Regions from separate parts of the Rosenbergiella sp. YN46 genome, predicted to be linked through region 3. Evidence: predicted binding sites of a transcription regulator. Region 3 holds the regulator's gene; each other region holds the start of a gene.
The links. The regulator PurR, encoded in region 3, represses purine synthesis genes. The targets are predictions, from matches to a motif close to CANGCAAACGTTTGCNTG.

Region 1 (5,616 bases), on a different contig from region 3:
CTTCGGGCTGAAGCAGCGCCACTCCCAGCCGCTCCTGAAGCAGGTTCAGGTTATAGCTGACCGATGACTGGCTGCGGTTGCTGGCCTCCGCAGCCCGGGCAAAGCTGCCCAGCTCGACTACCTTTTCCAGTAGCACCCACTGCTCCAGGGTTGTCTTATGCATATTGATTTAAATATCAGATTAATTTAATGGAAAATTAGCGTTATTCATCCAAAAAGTGAAGCAGTATGCTGATCATATCAACACATCAGGAGGTACAACATGAGCAACTTCGATAAACAGGATTTGAGTGGTTTTGTGGGCAAACATCTGGTGTATACCTACGATAACGGCTGGAATTACGAGTTTTACGTAAAGAACGCCAGCACCCTGGACTACCGTATTCACAGCGGGATTGTCGGTAATCGTTGGGTGAAAGATCAGCATGTCTATATTGCGCGGGTCGGTGAGAATATCTACAAGATTTCCTGGACCGAGCCGACCGGAACCGACGTCAGTCTGATTGCGAACCTGGGCGACCGCCTGTTTCATGGCACCATCTTTTTCCCGCGCTGGGTGATGAATAACCCGGAAAAAACGGTCTGTTTCCAGAACGAGCATATTGCGCAGATGGAAGCGTATCGCGAAGCGGGCCCGGCTTATCCCACCGAAGTTATCGATGAGTTCGCCACCATTACGTTTATTCGCGACTGTGGGGCAGATGACGACAGCGTTATCAACTGCCCGGCGAGCGAACTCCCTGCGGATTTCCCTAATAACCTGAAATAAATCGCTATGGCAACGGGCGCTGCTTCGGGCGCCCGGGCCCCAGCAGAATCGCCAGCTTGCTTCCGCCTTTGGTCGTCTCCATCCAGATCTTACAGACGCTGGTCAGCGGCACCGAAAGCAGCATTCCTACAGGCCCCAGCAGCCAGCCCCAGAACAGCAACGACAGAAAGACTACCAGCGTCGACATACCCAGACGGCGACCCATTACTCTTGGCTCCACCATATTGCCGATGACCATATGGATGGCGGAAAACAGCGCGCCGACCATCAGACATTCATACCAGCCGTTAAACAACATTGCCTGTAGCATGGGGGGAATGGCGGAGATGGTGGCACCGATATTCGGAATAAAGTTCAGCAGAAAGGCCAGCACGCTCCACATCAGCGCGAACTCCACGCCCAGCAGTTTCAGCCCCACCCAGGTGATGACGCCGGTTAGCAGACTCATCAGGGTTTTGAGCGCCAGATAGTGGCTCACTCCTTTCAGGGCGCGATGCAGGCTGGCGATGTGGATCCGTGGGTTGTTCAACGCAAAGCGTAGCTTGTATGGAATATGGCGCACTTCCATTAGCATAAAGATAACGGTCATTACCAGCACTACCACGCTGACCATGGCACCGGAAAGCTGGGTCATCAGGGTGGTGGCGAAAGAGACCATCCGCTCAGAGTCCATACGCTGCAGCAGACGTTCCGGAGACAGATGCTGATTGCCGGGAATCAGACGTTCCAGCTGAAGCGCTCTTTCGGTCAGCATATGGTTGAATTCAGGGAGCCGGGTCGCGAATTCATTGAGCGAGCTGGCCAGCACGCCCAGCACCAGCGACATCAGAATCAGCATGGTGATGACCACCACGGTGACCGCCAGACCGCGCCGCAGCCCGCGGCGCATAAACCACACCACCAGCGGGTTGAGCACGATGGCAAAAAATACCGCCAGCAGCAGCGGCACAATAATATCCGACGCCGCGCGGATACCGGCCACAATTATCACCAGCGCCGCCAGTTTCTGCAGCATGTGCAGCCCGGCTTTCTCAGGGTCATAGCCTGACATCATCAATCCTTTTTATGAGTGGTAGCAGGTGGGGCGCCAGAAAGTGTAGCGATATCTGGCGTATTTACGACGGATGATATCTGAAAAACATGGCGCCGCCTTATGCTGTTTTACGGTGGTTGGGGCCGGAGGGGAGCACCTGCGTACTGACGGTTGTTTAGCCGTGGGGTTGTCGGCACCCAACTGCGGTTTCCCTACGGCATTAATCGGCAGGGCGGTATGAACGTGGTGATGATCGGTTTCGACGTGGAGTGTCTGGGGCTGCTGTTGGTAAGGGCTGGCTGATGGGGAAGGCGAGACCGTTGCTGGCCTGACGCCTGAAATCCAGGCCTGCCCGAATGGGCGAGCAGGCCGCGTCATCATAGCTGATTACTGAATTTTGAGAGTCTTAACGATGTCGCTCGCCTCGCTCTGGGCTTTTTGCTGATCGTCGGCAGGCAGGGTGATTTGCATGGTCAGCAGTTTATTATCGACCTTGCCCAGCAGCACCGTAGACCAGGCGCTCTGGCCGCGGGCGGAGACGATGCTGTCCAGTTGCTGAAGGGTCTGGCCGTTTACTTCCAGCGCTTTGTTGGAAACAACCTGGAGCTGAGGATCGCGATTACGCTGCTGCTCTTCCAGACGCTTCGCCAGAACCTCCAGCGACTCGTTGGTGGTGTCGCCTACAATGACGATCACGGCTTTCTGACCGGTTGGATCGGAATAGACGTGCATATTGTTGCTCTGGGTGCCGACCTTGCCGCTCTGGTCGGACATATCCGCCGGCAGCGAGAAGGTCAGTTTGCCGTCCAGCAGGGAAACCGTCTGGCCGCTTTCGCTGCTCTGGGCCGCATCGCCGCCCTGGGCAGGGGCTTGGCTGTCACTGTTATCGCAGGCCGCTAACCCAAACACCAGCAGGCCAATACCGACATATTTTACCAGGTTGCGCATTGATTCTTCCTTACAGGTTATTTAGCACTAAGGCGGTGCCTCTCCCTGCATCTTAACACAAGATGCGAACTGTCAGAGCGGCTGTGGCGCTGAAGGGGTGTGCCCCTTTGCCCACCGTTTCAGCAACATATTCAACAACACGCCGTAGGCCGGCAGGAAGAAGATAATACTGATAAGCACCTTAAAGCCGTAATCGACCGTTGCGATCTCCACCCAGTGCTGCGCCATAAAGGGGTCGGGGCTGCGCCAGAAAGCAATAAAGAAGAAGGCCAGGGTATCACTGAAGTTGCCGAAAAAGGTCGAGGCGGTGGGAGCCAGCCACCAGCGGCGATTCTGGCGCAGTCGGTTAAAGACGTGTACGTCCAGAATCTGCCCCAGCACATAGGCCATAAAGCTGGCGCAGGCGATACGCAACACAAAGATGTTCGGCACGCCGAGCGCCGCCAGTCCCTGCCAGCTTCCCATATAGAACAGCGATGAGATAAGCCACGAAAGGAACAGCGCCGGGATCATCACTGCGAAGATAATACGTCGCGCCAGCGGCGCGCCGAAGATTCGCACCGTCAGATCGGTGGCGAGAAAGATAAACGGAAAGCTGAACGCGCCCCAGGTGGTGTGGAACCCCAGAATATTGACCGGGAGCTGTACCAGATAGTTACTGGAGATAATCACCAGCAGGTGAAACAGCGAAAGTCCAGTTAGCGCCCGACGATGCCGACGCAGCGTAAATGCCATCATGTCAACGACCTTTTTGATAAATGGGGTGAGGGAACCCAGTTGCGGCAGGACAGTAAGGCCCGCCGCGCTGAAAACGCCGGATCATACTGCTTTAGCACGCTATTGCAATGGCTGATTTTCACGCAATCGTTCACCTTGCTTGCACGATGAATTACCTGGCGTACACTAATGCGATTTTCAGATGCTGATGAGAAGAGTATGTCCGATCCTTTCGATTGCGCGGACCATACCCTGGACGCCCAGGGGCTGCGCTGCCCGGAGCCGGTGATGATGGTGCGTAAAACGGTACGTACCATGCAGACCGGCGAAACGCTGTTGATTATTGCCGACGATCCGGCAACTACCCGGGATATCCCCGGTTTTTGCCGCTTTATGGAGCATGAGCTGCTGGCACAGCAGACGGAAAATCTGCCATACCGCTACCTGCTGCGTAAAAGCCACTGAGTTCACGGACAGCCAGGCCGCTGTCCTGAATTTTGGGGCATCCACTTTTTAAACCCCTGTTTTAAAAATTGGCGCTTTTGTGAAGCGCTTCACTCCCGTTTTGTTTGCTCTGGTCTAGTTTTAAACGGCAATGTAACAAAATTTTAACTAATATATCCTGCCGGAGCTGACACGATGAACAACAAAAGCATACTGCCGGCGCTAGCCGGTCTCTGTCTGAGCACCGCGTCACTGCTGTTTGCGCCCACCGCCGCGGCGCAAGTGATTAAAGCGGCGGATGTCCATCCCGAAGGTTATCCCAACGTGGTCGCCGTTCAGCATATGGGAGAAAAGCTGAAAAAGGAGACCAACGGTGATTTGGAAATTCAAACCTTTCCCAATGGCGTACTGGGTGATGAAAAGCAACTCATCGAACAGGCCCAGATGGGCGCGATTGATATGATTCGCGTCTCTATGGCGCCAGTTTCCGCCATTCTGCCCGCAACGGAAGTCTTTACGCTGCCCTATGTATTCCGCGATGAAGATCATATGCATAAGGTGATCGACGGCCCGGTGGGTAAAAAGCTGGGGGCCATGCTGACCCGGGATCCCAACTCGAAGCTGGTATTTCTGGGCTGGATGGATCCCGGTACCCGTAATCTGATAACCAAAAAGCCGGTGCTTAAAGCAGAGGATCTTAAAGGTATGAAGATTCGGGTGCAGGGCAGCCCGGTGGCTATCGATTCTCTGAAGGCGATGGGCGCCAATGCGGTGGCAATGGGGGTCAGTGAGGTGTACAGCGGCCTGCAGACCGGGGTTATCGACGGGGCGGAAAACAATCCTCCTACCTATGTGGCCCATAACTATATGCCGGTGGCGAAGCACTACACCCTGAGTGAACATATGATAGTACCGGAAATGTTGCTCTATTCCCGGGTAAAATGGGACAAACTTAGCGCCGATCAGCAGCAAAAAATCATGAAGCTGGCGCGAGAAGCGCAGTTTGAACAGCGCAAGCTGTGGCAGGCCTATAACCAGCAGGCGCTGGAAAAAATGAGGGCCGGCGGCGTGCAGTTCCACAAGATCGACAAAACCCCGTTTATACAGGCGACGGCGCCGGTACGCGAAAAATACGGCAAGGCGTATCCGGAGTTGATGAAGGCGATCGCCGACGTTCACTAATCTATGGCCGGGCACTGGCCCGGCCCCTTCAGGGAGGCGCTATGGCCCGTCTCTATATCACGTGGATGGATCGCCTGTATCTGGCCGCAATGGTGGTTTCCGGCATCGCATTGCTGGTGATGACGGTGGTGATTCCGGTGGGGATTTTCTTTCGCTACGTTCTGAACCGCGGTATTTCGTGGCCGGAACCAGTGGCTATCCTCTGCATGGTGACTTTTACCTTTATTGGCGCTGCGGTTAGCTATCGCGCCGGCGGGCATATTGCCGTCAAAATGCTGACCGACAGAGTACCGGAAGGCTGCCAGCGTCTGCTGGCGCGCCTGGTGGATCTGCTGATGCTGGTGATTTCGGCGCTGATGCTGTGGTACAGCTTTTTTCTGTGCCAGGGGCTGTGGTTCCAGCCAGTAGCGGAATTCCCGCTGCTGACAGCCGGGCAGACCTATCTGCCGCTGCCGGTCGGCTCGGCTATCCTGATTCTGTTCGTTATCGAGCGGCTCCTGTTTGGCTCTCAGGCTCAGCGGCC
Region 2 (5,616 bases), on a different contig from region 3:
GCTTCTGATTCCTGGCGTCGTGAAAACTGCGCGTTAACCAGCTGGCTGCCCAGAGCGCCCAGTTCCGACTGGGAGAGGCTACCCAGAATTCCCCCGGCTGAGGCGGCGATCGCCCTCAGGGTATTGGTGCCCATCGCCACCTGAATTCCTTTTTTCACATGGCCGAGCGCCACGTGGCCCATTTCGTGGCCGACAACCGCTTCCACCTCGTTATCGTTCATCATGTCCATCAGCCCGCTGTAGACGCGAATACAGCCGTTCGCCATGGCAAAGGCGTTGACCTCTTTGGACTGATAGACCTTATAGTTGGTCTTCACGCCGTTAATATCGCTCCCCAGGGCGCTGGCAATTTTGTTCAGGCGTTGACTGTATTCACTGTTGGCTGGCGCGATAGTCGATTTGCCGTCCATTTCCGTACAGGCTTTGTCGCTTAACGCGATGACCTGCTCATCACTCACCGGAAACAGGTTTAGAATACCGGAATCAGAGGAGCCTGAACCGCCGGAATCCAGAGCCTGGCAGCCGCTCAGTAGCGCTGCCGCGGCAGCAATGCCCAACAGTACTGGACGCATTTTCATGTGTTAACTTCCATTTTAAAAAGGTGACGAAGAAATCTGAAAAGCGGCGACGGTGATGTCAGACGCCAGCCAGGCCTGAGTATAAATAAGATACTGTGTCGTGGGCGAGTCGCCGCCTGTTTTTTGTTACGCGTTCCGGATATTTCCTGGTCGGCAAAAGGATGCTCCATGTACATGACCAGCGGCTTGCGGTACATTGTTGATAACATTTTTGTTCAAATCTAAGGCGTAGCCTGTAACCATCCGATCTGGAGTCAAAATGTCTTCTCGTAAAGAGCTTGCCAATGCCATTCGTGCGCTCAGCATGGACGCCGTTCAAAAAGCCAAATCCGGTCACCCGGGTGCCCCTATGGGGATGGCGGATATCGCAGAAGTTCTGTGGCGCGATTACATGAATCACAATCCGACCAACCCGCACTGGGCCGATCGCGACCGCTTTGTGCTCTCTAACGGGCATGGTTCCATGCTGATTTACAGCCTGCTGCATCTTACCGGCTACGATCTGCCGATGTCCGAGCTGCAGAACTTCCGTCAGCTGCATTCGAAAACGCCGGGCCACCCGGAAGTGGGTTACACGCCGGGCGTTGAAACCACGACCGGGCCGCTGGGGCAGGGCATTGCCAACGCGGTAGGTATGGCTATCGCCGAAAAAACGCTGGCGGCGCAGTTTAACCGCCCCGGTCATGACATCGTTGACCATCATACTTATGCCTTCCTTGGCGACGGCTGCATGATGGAAGGGATCTCCCACGAAGTCTGCTCCCTGGCGGGCACTCTGAAGCTGGGTAAACTGGTCGCTTTCTACGACGATAACGGCATCTCTATCGATGGCGAAGTCGATGGCTGGTTCACCGATGATACCGCGAAGCGCTTTGAAGCTTACGGCTGGCACGTGGTACGCGGCGTTGACGGCCATAATGCCGACGCGATCAAAGCCGCTATTGAAGAAGCGCGCAGCGTGACCGATAAGCCGTCTCTGCTGATGTGCAAAACCGTGATTGGTTTCGGTTCGCCGAACAAGGCCGGTACCCATGACTCCCATGGCGCGCCGCTGGGTGATGCTGAAGTTGCCGCTACCCGCGAGGCGTTGGGCTGGAAATACGAGCCTTTTGTGATCCCTCAGGATATCTACGCCCAGTGGGACGCTAAAGAAGCAGGCCAGGCGAAAGAGAATGCCTGGAATGAGAAATTCGCCGCTTACGCCAAAGCCTTCCCGCAGGAAGCCGCAGAGTTTACCCGTCGTATGAAGGGGGAAATGCCGGCTGACTTCGCGGAAAAAGCGCAGTCCTTCGTTGAAAAACTGCAGGCGGAACCGGCGAAAATCGCCAGCCGTAAGGCTTCCCAGAACGCGATCGAAGCCTTTGGCCCGTGGCTGCCTGAATTCCTGGGCGGCTCCGCCGACCTGGCGCCGTCTAACCTGACGCTGTGGTCCGGCTCTAAAGCGCTGAATGAAGATCCGGCGGGCAACTACATCCACTATGGCGTGCGTGAATTCGGTATGACCGCTATCGCTAACGGCATCGCGCTGCACGGCGGCTTCCTGCCGTACACCTCTACCTTCCTGATGTTCGTTGAATATGCCCGTAACGCGGTGCGTATGGCGGCGCTGATGAAGCAGCGCCACGTGATGGTGTACACCCATGACTCTATCGGTCTGGGCGAAGACGGCCCGACTCACCAGCCGGTTGAGCAGCTTTCTTCCCTGCGCCTGACCCCGAACATGAGCACCTGGCGCCCCTGTGACCAGGTGGAATCCGCCATCGCCTGGAAATATGGCGTTGAGCGTCACGATGGCCCGACCGCGTTGATCCTCTCTCGTCAGAACCTGGCGCAGCAAGAGCGCAGCGCTCAGCAGCTGGCAGATGTCGCGCGCGGCGGTTACGTGCTGAAAGATTGTGAAGGGCAGCCGCAGCTGATTCTGATCGCCACCGGTTCTGAAGTCGAACTGGCCGTTGCCGCCTGGGATCGCCTGACGGCGGAAGGGGTGAAAGCGCGCGTGGTTTCCATGCCCTCCACCGACGCCTTCGACAAGCAGGATGCCGCCTATCGCGAATCGGTACTGCCGAAAGCCGTCAGCGCCCGCGTGGCTATCGAAGCCGGCATTGCCGATTACTGGTTCAAATATGTGGGCCTGAACGGCGATATCGTGGGAATGACCACCTTTGGTGAATCAGCCCCGGCCGAGAAGCTGTTCGAAGAGTTCGGCTTTACCGTGGACAACGTGGTTAACAAAGCGAAAGCGCTGCTGTAATTGCCGTACCCGCCATTGTGAAAAAGATGAATGCCAGCCACCTGAAAGTGGCTGGCATTGTTATATGTCGCCGCGCGATACCTCTGGCTTGCATGTCTGGCGATGGTCTACGCCGACGTCTGGACTGAAATCTGAATCTATGCCGGAAAAATGCCCCTGCGTTTACTCATTATATGGTGTGCCTTATGATGCAGGCATCATGGATGATACGAGGAGCGTACCTTTATGTCGGCACTCCGGTTTCCCCGCACAATCTTCGAAACTCAGAAAAGAATGGACGACTACGGCGCCTGCGATATGCGCTGTGGAGACTTGTCGGAGGAACAGCTAAAAGCGCAATTTCATCTGCTGGATGTCTCCGCCCGGATAAACCCTTACACGCTGGCGAAAATCACCCCATTCAACCAGCCGCAATCCCGGTTTTATGGCGCCCGGGGCGAGGGCGCAAAGCTCACCCGTCAGGCGTGTGCCGCTATTCTGTTTGACGAGTTTCGCCACCTCTCCCGCACTTTTGCCCTTTATGGCCCATATAAATCGCTGGCAGAGAAAATGATTACCCATATGCAGAAAGGCAATGGCGCCCCCTTCAGGCATATGCTACTGGACAGAGCGTTGCTGGAACATATCGTCAGAGATAATACCGAAAACAGTACGCGGGCTTTGTTAAGCAGGGCGTTCGGTAAATTTATAGACTGGCGAAGTAACAATTACCCGGAAAAAGCAAAAGAAGAGTTACGCAACGCTATACTTGAGGGTAAACTACCTAAATTCGATCGATTTCAGGATAATTTTAACGGAATGGGGATTAGCGTTCACGATATCTGGGCAACCCATATTACGGTTAAGTCTTTACAGATTCAGGACGACTGCTACCGGGCGATTGTTCACTATAAGGTACAGGACCATTTTGGTCTGGACAGCAGTGATATCTTAAAGGTGAAATTTAATCAGTTCCGTTTGTTTCGTATCTGGTTTGTGCTCCAGAGATACTGCCGCTTTGGCTTTAAGCCTTTTATGACCAATATGGAAGCAACAATAGAAATAACCGGAGAGCGTAATGAAAATAAAAAGTAAAAAAGCAGGTCTGGTACTTCTGCTGGCTGGCGGTATTCTGGCGGGATACGGTTTCTGGCTATCGCTGCGTCCAGTGGACATTGTTGCAGTTCATGAGAATGATAATCACAGCTATGTATTAGTAAAAAGCTTCCCTTTTACCGATAAAGGAAAAATAAACTGGTGGCTGAATAATAAAGACAGGTTAAAGGATAAATATAAAATCCCCAGGCCGTCGTCCTCCGGACATTTTACCGTTGTTTTCTGGGATTTTGGTGATGGTTATAAAGAAGATGATAAATATGACCGACTGTGCTTTAACGATATGAAGACAAATATAAACTGCATTGATAAAGAAAAATTTTTCACTGTATGGGGAGATAAAGGTGAAATATCATTTGGTGTCTATGATGGGATATATTATATGCAGAAAAATGGTGAGATGGTAAAAACAAAATATAAATAAGCTTTGGTTTTCTGATGTTACCCTATTCTTTTCCGAAGGCGAATAATGATGAGAAACTCGCCTGGAGGAGTGCGTCAGACGCTGCTTCTGACGGCCATTGACCGTTGCTTGCTTTCACGTGACCGAAACGACCACGTGTCGCCACAATTCCCTTCGATGGGCTTTTTACCCTGCATTTTGTGACGTACATCAAGTTATTTTCCCGGTAGCGCACGCAGAGCGTTCCTTTTCACCGCCGTTTCGCTTATTCTGGCTGAAGCGTTTCAGTTGTTTCGTTTCAGTAGAAAAAATGCTCGACAAACGACCAAACAGTCACCTTTTAAGCATGCAAAGATTCCTTAAGACACCACGCTGGATTACTCTGTCAGCCGTTTTGGTGGGAATCTGGCAGGAGAGATATGACCGTACGCATCGCGATTAATGGCTTTGGCCGCATCGGACGCAATGTGGTTCGCGCCCTCTATGAATCCGGGCGCCGCGCGGAAATTGCCGTTGTGGCGATTAACGAACTGGCGGACTCCGCCGGGATGGCGCATCTGCTTAAGTATGACACCAGCCATGGGCGTTTCGGATGGGATGTGCGTCAGGAGCGTGACCAATTGTGGATAGGCGATGACGTGGTGCGCCTGCTGCACCTGAGCGATCCTGCACAACTGCCCTGGCGTGAGCTGGGCATCGATGTGGTGCTGGACTGTACCGGCGTGTACGGCAGCAGGGCGGACGCCGAGCGGCATCTTGCGGCGGGTGCGAAGAAGGTGCTGTTCTCCCATCCCGGGGGCAACGATCTGGACGCTACCGTGGTTTACGGGGTGAATCATCAGGCGCTCAGGGCGGAAGATCGTATGGTGTCCAATGCCTCCTGCACCACCAACTGCATTATCCCGGTGATTAAGCTACTGGAAGATGCCTGGGGAATCGAGTCCGGCACGGTGACCACGATTCACTCCGCAATGCATGACCAGCAGGTCATTGACGCTTATCACCCGGATCTGCGGCGTACCCGGGCGGCGAGCCAGTCGATCATTCCGGTTGATACCCGGCTGGCGGCGGGCATAACCCGCATCTTTCCGCAGTTCTGCGACCGCTTCGAAGCGATCGCGGTCAGGGTACCGACCATCAACGTTACCGCCATTGATTTGAGCGTTACGCTGCGCCAGGCGGTCACGGTTGAGCAGGTTAACCTGCTGCTGCAAAAAGCGGCACAGGGGGTATTTCATGGTATAGTTGACTATACGGAATTACCGTTGGTCTCGACAGATTTTAACCAC
Region 3 (5,616 bases):
CAGCATTCGGCTAAACAGGTCGTTACCGAGGTCGTAATGCTCTTTGCCGACGATCCACGCCCGCTTCTTGCTTTGCAGGTTGACCAGACGGGCGGCGGCGATGCGCAACGTATCCTTAAGGTGGTGCGGCAGTTGATTTTCCAGGCCAGCGCGCAGAACTTTGGTAAAAAAGATATCGAGCCTGTCGCATTCCCACCAGCCGTCCATGTAACTTTCGCCCAGCCCCAGCGAACCTTCCTGTAATACACGCTTGAAGAAGTTGGGATTCTTAACCTGAATATCGCCCGGTGCGGTGCCATTTATATTGATGCTGGCCCGTCCGAGCATCTCACTGGCGATGCGATACCACTCGCTGTCAGTGACGCTGGTTTCTTCTATACACGATGAACTCATAGTTTCTCCATCACCTGATTGCGATCGGGTCCATTACAGCTTTTACGCTATCAGAAAAAGCGTAGTCGCTATTTTGGCCTTGTGAGAATTCTCACGGAAAATCCGAGCGTCCGATTACCGACGTGAATAAAGAAGGAGAAGTCTTCCTTGTAAGACCCTCAAATAACAGAAAACGGGAGCAGGGCGCTCCCGTTACTACCTAATATTTATGATATATATCCAGAGCTGTTTTCAGTATATGCCTCTGATAAAAGTGATTCAATAAAAATTGTTAGTGCCCTAATTAGATGGGAATAGCATTATTTATCCCGTTATTTTCCCTGGCGTGATGGGCGCCACTGTTGCTGCGGTGCGCGCTGCATCAGGTAGCCCAGTAGCGCCAGTACTACGGTAGCAACCATTACGCCGGTGGTGGTAATCAGCGGCTGTTCCACTCCCCATGAAACCAGCAAACTGGCCAGAAAACAAAGCCCGAGCTGCAGCGTATTCTGCAACGCGGCGGCACGTCCGGCATCGCCCGGAAATGGCAGCAGGGCCGCGGAAACGACGATGGGGTAGATTGCGCCGTTAGCCAGCGCCATTATGCAGAAGGGGATTAGCAGCAGCGTCAGGGTCGCATGGCCGGAAAGCGCTACGCCCCAGGTCGCCAGTACGCTCAGCGCAAAGAGACTCAGCAGCCACGGTAACAGTTGCTCGCCGCTCCAGCGGGATAGCGCGCTGCGACAGCCGTAGCCGCCTGCCAGAAAAGCGATAGTCTGGGGCACGTAGCTCAGCCCGGTGGCGCCGGGGCCGTAGCCCAGATCGCGCAGCAGAAACGGCGAGCCGGTAAGCCAGGCGAAGAAACTGGCGGAACAGGCCGCGTAAATCAGCACGTTGCCGCGGTAGCCGCGACTGCGCAGCAGCGTCACAAACCCGGTTTTCGGTGCCTGTGTGCCCTCAGATGGCGCAGGAAAATGCGGAGGCAGACGCAGGGCGGGAGCCATCAGCAGCAGAGTGATGATAAACAGCGCAAGGAAGATAGCCTGCCATTCGAAGTGCACCAGCAGCCAGCTGCCCAGTAGCGGCGCCAGAGCCGGGGAAAGCGCCACCAGCGGCATAATAGTGGCGAAAACCCGTTTTGCCTGGGGCCCCGGATAGCGGTCGGCCACCAGCGCCTGCCAGCTGACGGTGGCGGCACAGACGCCAACCGCCTGAATAAAGCGCAGCGTCAGCATCAGCGCCGCGCTCTTCACCCACAGCATTCCCAGACAGCCGAGAGCGAACAGCGTCAGCCCTGCCAGCAGTATCGGGCGGCGGCCGAAGCGATCCGACAGCGGCCCCCAGACCAACTGGGCCAGGGCGAAACCGGCCAGAAACAGGCTCAGGCTGGCGCTTATCGCGCCAGGCGCGGCGTTCAGACTGTGCTGCATGGCGGAAAATGCCGGCAGGTACATATCGGTGGCCAGAAAGCCGATAACGCTCAGCCCGGCCAGCCAGGCCATAAATCCTTTTCCAGATCGCATGATTTTTCTCTAACGCTTTTTCTGGTGATACACAAACAATGGGTGCAGTGTAAGGAGTGCGCTATCGCTTGTGAAACGCTAATATTTGCCTGTTGCATTCAAATTTTTTGCAGGCAGATATGTGGTCAGAATACTCACTGGAAGTGGTAGATGCCGTTGCTCGTAACGGCAGCTTTAGTTCGGCGGCTCAGGAGCTGCATCGGGTGCCTTCGGCGGTCAGCTATACCGTGCGTCAGTTAGAGACATGGCTGGCGGTACCGCTGTTCGTGCGCCGCCACCGCGATGTTGAACTGACGGAGGCCGGGGCCTTTTTTCTGCGCGAGGGGCGAGAAGTTATCAAAAAAATGCTCGCCACTCGCCAGCGCTGTCAGCAGATAGCCAACGGCTGGCGCGGTCAGTTTTCCATCGCCGTGGATAACATCGTCAAACCGGCGCGTATCCGCCAGCTGGTGCTGGATTTCTATCGCCATTTTCCCGATGTGGAGCTGCTGGTTTCCCGTGAAGTGTTTAACGGCGTGTGGGATGCGCTGGAAGACGGGCGCGTGGAGCTGGCGATCGGCGCTACCCGGGCGGTGCCTGTTGGGGGGCGTTACGCGTTTCGGGATATGGGGATGCTGCGCTGGCATTGCGTGGTGGCGGCCAGTCATCCGCTGGCAGAAGAGAGGGGACCGCTGGATGACGAACGGCTGCGGCGCTGGCCTTCGCTGGTGCTGGAGGATACTTCGCGTTCGCTGCCTAAGCGTACCACCTGGCTACTGGATAACCAGCGCCGCATGGTGGTACCGGACTGGGAGAGTGCAAAAGAGTGTCTGGATGCCGGGTTGTGTGTCGGTATGGTGCCGGCCCATATTGCGCAACCTCGGATAAAAAGTGGTCGCTGGACGGCGCTGACCCTGGAAAACCGTTTTCCGGATGCCGCCTGCTGTCTGAGCTGGCGTCAGAATGAAGCGTCGCCGGTGCTGGTCTGGCTGCTGGATTATCTGGGGGATAGCGAAACGCTGAATGCGGAATGGCTGAAGGAGCCCGACTGAGCGGGCTCCCTGGCGTTAGCGCCGATAGTCGCGGAACGGGCCATCGGCCACCGAGCGGCGTTCAATCAGGCGTGGGTGAACTTCCAGAGTGCGGGACTGCTCGCGCTTATTGACGATACGGTCGATAAGCATATTAAAAGCCGTTTCTCCCAGAGAATCCTTGGGCTGGTGGATGGTGGTCAGCGCTGGTGTGAAGTAACGGGAGTTGCGCACATTGTCATAACCGATAATCGAAATATCCTGAGGAACCCGCAGGCCCATTTCGTCGGCGGCGCACAGGGCGCCCATCGCCATTACATCGCCGCCGCAGAATACCGCCGTGGGGCGCTGCGGCGCGGACAGAATCTGCTGCATGGCGCGGTAGCCGGATTCCGGCTCGAAGTCGCCCTGAACCACCCATTTTTCGTTCAGTCTGATGCGCGCTTCTTCCAGCGCCTTTTTAAAGCCTGCCAGACGGCCAGCGCCAGTATTGCGGTGCGGCGAGCCGGGGATCGCGCCGATATCGCGATGGCCGCGTTCAATCAGATAGCGTCCCGCCATGTAACCCCCTTCGAAGGCATTGTCGATCACCGAGTCGGTGAAATCGGCTTTCGCTTCGCCCCAGTCCATCACCACCATCGGAATGTGGCGGTACTCTTCGAGCATCTCCAGCAGCGGCTCCGGATATTCCGAACACATCACCAGCAGGCCGTCAACGCGCTTCTGGGCCATCATCGACAGGTAGGCGCGTTGCTTTTCCTGGTTGTTCCAGGCGTTGCCCAGTACCAGGGTGTAGCCCGTATCAAAACAGTTTTTCTCTATGGCCTCGATAATTTCCGCAAAGTAGGGGGCTTCACTGCTGGTGGCCAACAGCCCGATGGTCCTGGTGTTATTCACTTTCAGGCTGCGGGCTACGGCGCTGGGTGAGTAATGTAGCTCTTTGATGGCGGCCCATACCGCATTACGGGTCTCTTCCGCGACAAAGCGGGTTTTATTAATGACATGTGACACCGTCGTGGTGGAGACGTTTGCCCGCTTTGCCACATCTTTAATTGTTGCCATCAGTCGTCACTCCCGGCCATTTCCTGGGTTCCTGAATACCGGCCGGTTAATCGTTTGCCTGGACTTATCCCGGGGCGCAACTTTTCGGGCTGCGGGTATGTCGGGGAGGCGACATTAAACGGGAGGAGGGCATAACCGGACGGCGCATAAACAAGTTAGCCGGGGATTTTGTCCTATCTTCGCCAAAAGTGGAAGAGGAAATCTGCATATAAAGCCACTTGATGCAGGATTTTCAGAGCCGTTTGTGGGAAAATGAATCAGTCCTTACACTAAATATGGAAAAGGAGCAGGAGAAACGCATGAGTACCGATCTGAAATACTCGCTGATCACCACCATTATCGCCCTTGGCGTGATTGTTGGCGGCGCCCTGACCGCCGTACTGCATTAATCTCCGGCCCGGATGCGCCCTGTTGCGTATCCGGGCCTTTCTATTATTGCCATTTGCGCAACAGCCTTTTGCTTTTAACACGACTTTAACTTTTCCCTTCAGACTGTCATTATTCTCCGCCTGACGATATCCGGAAGCAGTGAGTTCCGCCCTTGCGGAAGCTGTCTCCCGAATTTACCGGAGAAATAACAATGAAAGTCAATTTCCCCTTACTGGCGCTGGCCATCGGGGCATTTGGTATAGGAACAACAGAATTTTCCCCTATGGGCTTATTACCGGTGATCGCCGATGGCGTAGGGGTTTCCATTCCCGTGGCCGGTATGCTGATTAGCGCTTACGCAATTGGCGTAATGGTTGGCGCGCCGCTGATGACGCTACTGCTATCGCATCGTGCCAGACGCAGTGCGCTGCTGTTTCTGATGGGAATCTTTATTGTCGGCAACCTGCTGTCAGCGCTGGCGCCGAATTATGGCATGCTTCTGCTTTCCCGCATTATCACCAGCCTTAACCACGGCGCTTTCTTTGGACTGGGATCGGTAGTGGCGGCGAGCCTGGTACCCAAAGAGAAGCAGGCCAGCGCGGTAGCCACTATGTTTATGGGACTGACTATCGCTAACATCGGCGGCGTGCCAGCTGCGACCTGGCTGGGCAGCGCCATCGGCTGGCGTATGTCCTTCCTTGCCACCGCCGGTCTGGGCGCGATCGCGATGCTGAGCCTGTGGCTGTCACTGCCTGCGGGCGGCGCTGGGGCTCGTCCGGACGTGAAGCGCGAGCTGGGAGTACTGATGCGTCCTCAGGTATTAATGGCGCTGCTGACCACGGTTCTGGGCGCAGGGGCGATGTTTACCCTTTATACCTATATCGCACCGGTACTTCAGCGCGTGACTCACGCATCACCGGGTTTCACTACCGGGATGTTGGTGCTGGTGGGGCTGGGATTTTCGCTGGGTAACTATCTGGGCGGCCGCTGCGCTGACCGTTCGGTTAACGGTACTCTGAAAGGTTTTCTGCTGCTGTTGACCGTGATTATGGTGGCGATACCCTGGCTTGCGCGCAGCGAGGTCGGCGCCGCTATCGCCATGGTAGTTTGGGGCGCGGCAACCTTTGCCGTGGTTCCGCCGCTGCAGATGCGGGTGATGCGCGTAGCCCATGAAGCGCCGGGGCTCTCTTCGTCGGTCAATATTGGTGCTTTTAACCTCGGTAACGCGCTGGGCGCGGCGGCGGGCGGTGCGGTAATCTCCGGTGGGCTGGGATACGGCT

Region 1: a site for PurR is predicted at 3,608-3,625, ahead of tusA (sulfurtransferase TusA). Genes of this name have one in related genera too.
Region 2: a site for PurR is predicted at 4,710-4,727, ahead of epd (erythrose-4-phosphate dehydrogenase). Genes of this name have one in related genera too.

Annotation. Positions count from the first base shown of each region.
Region 1 covers NZ_JAZHEE010000019.1:4,192-9,807, reverse strand. The annotation lists gene V3W49_RS14055 (LysR family transcriptional regulator) at 1-163, opposite strand, end outside; gene V3W49_RS14050 (phenolic acid decarboxylase) at 263-769, shown strand; gene V3W49_RS14045 (AI-2E family transporter) at 774-1,820, opposite strand; partial or broken gene V3W49_RS14040 (hypothetical protein) at 1,974-2,093, shown strand; gene V3W49_RS14035 (DcrB family lipoprotein) at 2,190-2,750, opposite strand; gene V3W49_RS14030 (7-cyano-7-deazaguanine/7-aminomethyl-7-deazaguanine transporter) at 2,823-3,488, opposite strand; gene tusA (sulfurtransferase TusA) at 3,687-3,932, shown strand; gene V3W49_RS14020 (TRAP transporter substrate-binding protein) at 4,107-5,093, shown strand; gene V3W49_RS14015 (TRAP transporter small permease) at 5,135-5,616, shown strand, end outside.
Region 2 covers NZ_JAZHEE010000046.1:5,565-11,180, reverse strand. The annotation lists gene loiP (metalloprotease LoiP) at 1-578, opposite strand, end outside; gene tkt (transketolase) at 838-2,829, shown strand; gene V3W49_RS20630 (YPO3983 family protein) at 3,055-3,903, shown strand; gene V3W49_RS20625 (DUF943 family protein) at 3,887-4,348, shown strand; gene epd (erythrose-4-phosphate dehydrogenase) at 4,747-5,616, shown strand, end outside.
Region 3 covers NZ_JAZHEE010000021.1:22,803-28,418, reverse strand. The annotation lists gene cfa (cyclopropane fatty acyl phospholipid synthase) at 1-393, opposite strand, end outside; gene punC (purine nucleoside transporter PunC) at 705-1,895, opposite strand; gene punR (DNA-binding transcriptional activator PunR) at 2,015-2,926, shown strand; gene purR (HTH-type transcriptional repressor PurR) at 2,942-3,967, opposite strand; gene cydH (cytochrome bd-I oxidase subunit CydH) at 4,267-4,356, shown strand; gene V3W49_RS14820 (MFS transporter) at 4,548-5,616, shown strand, end outside.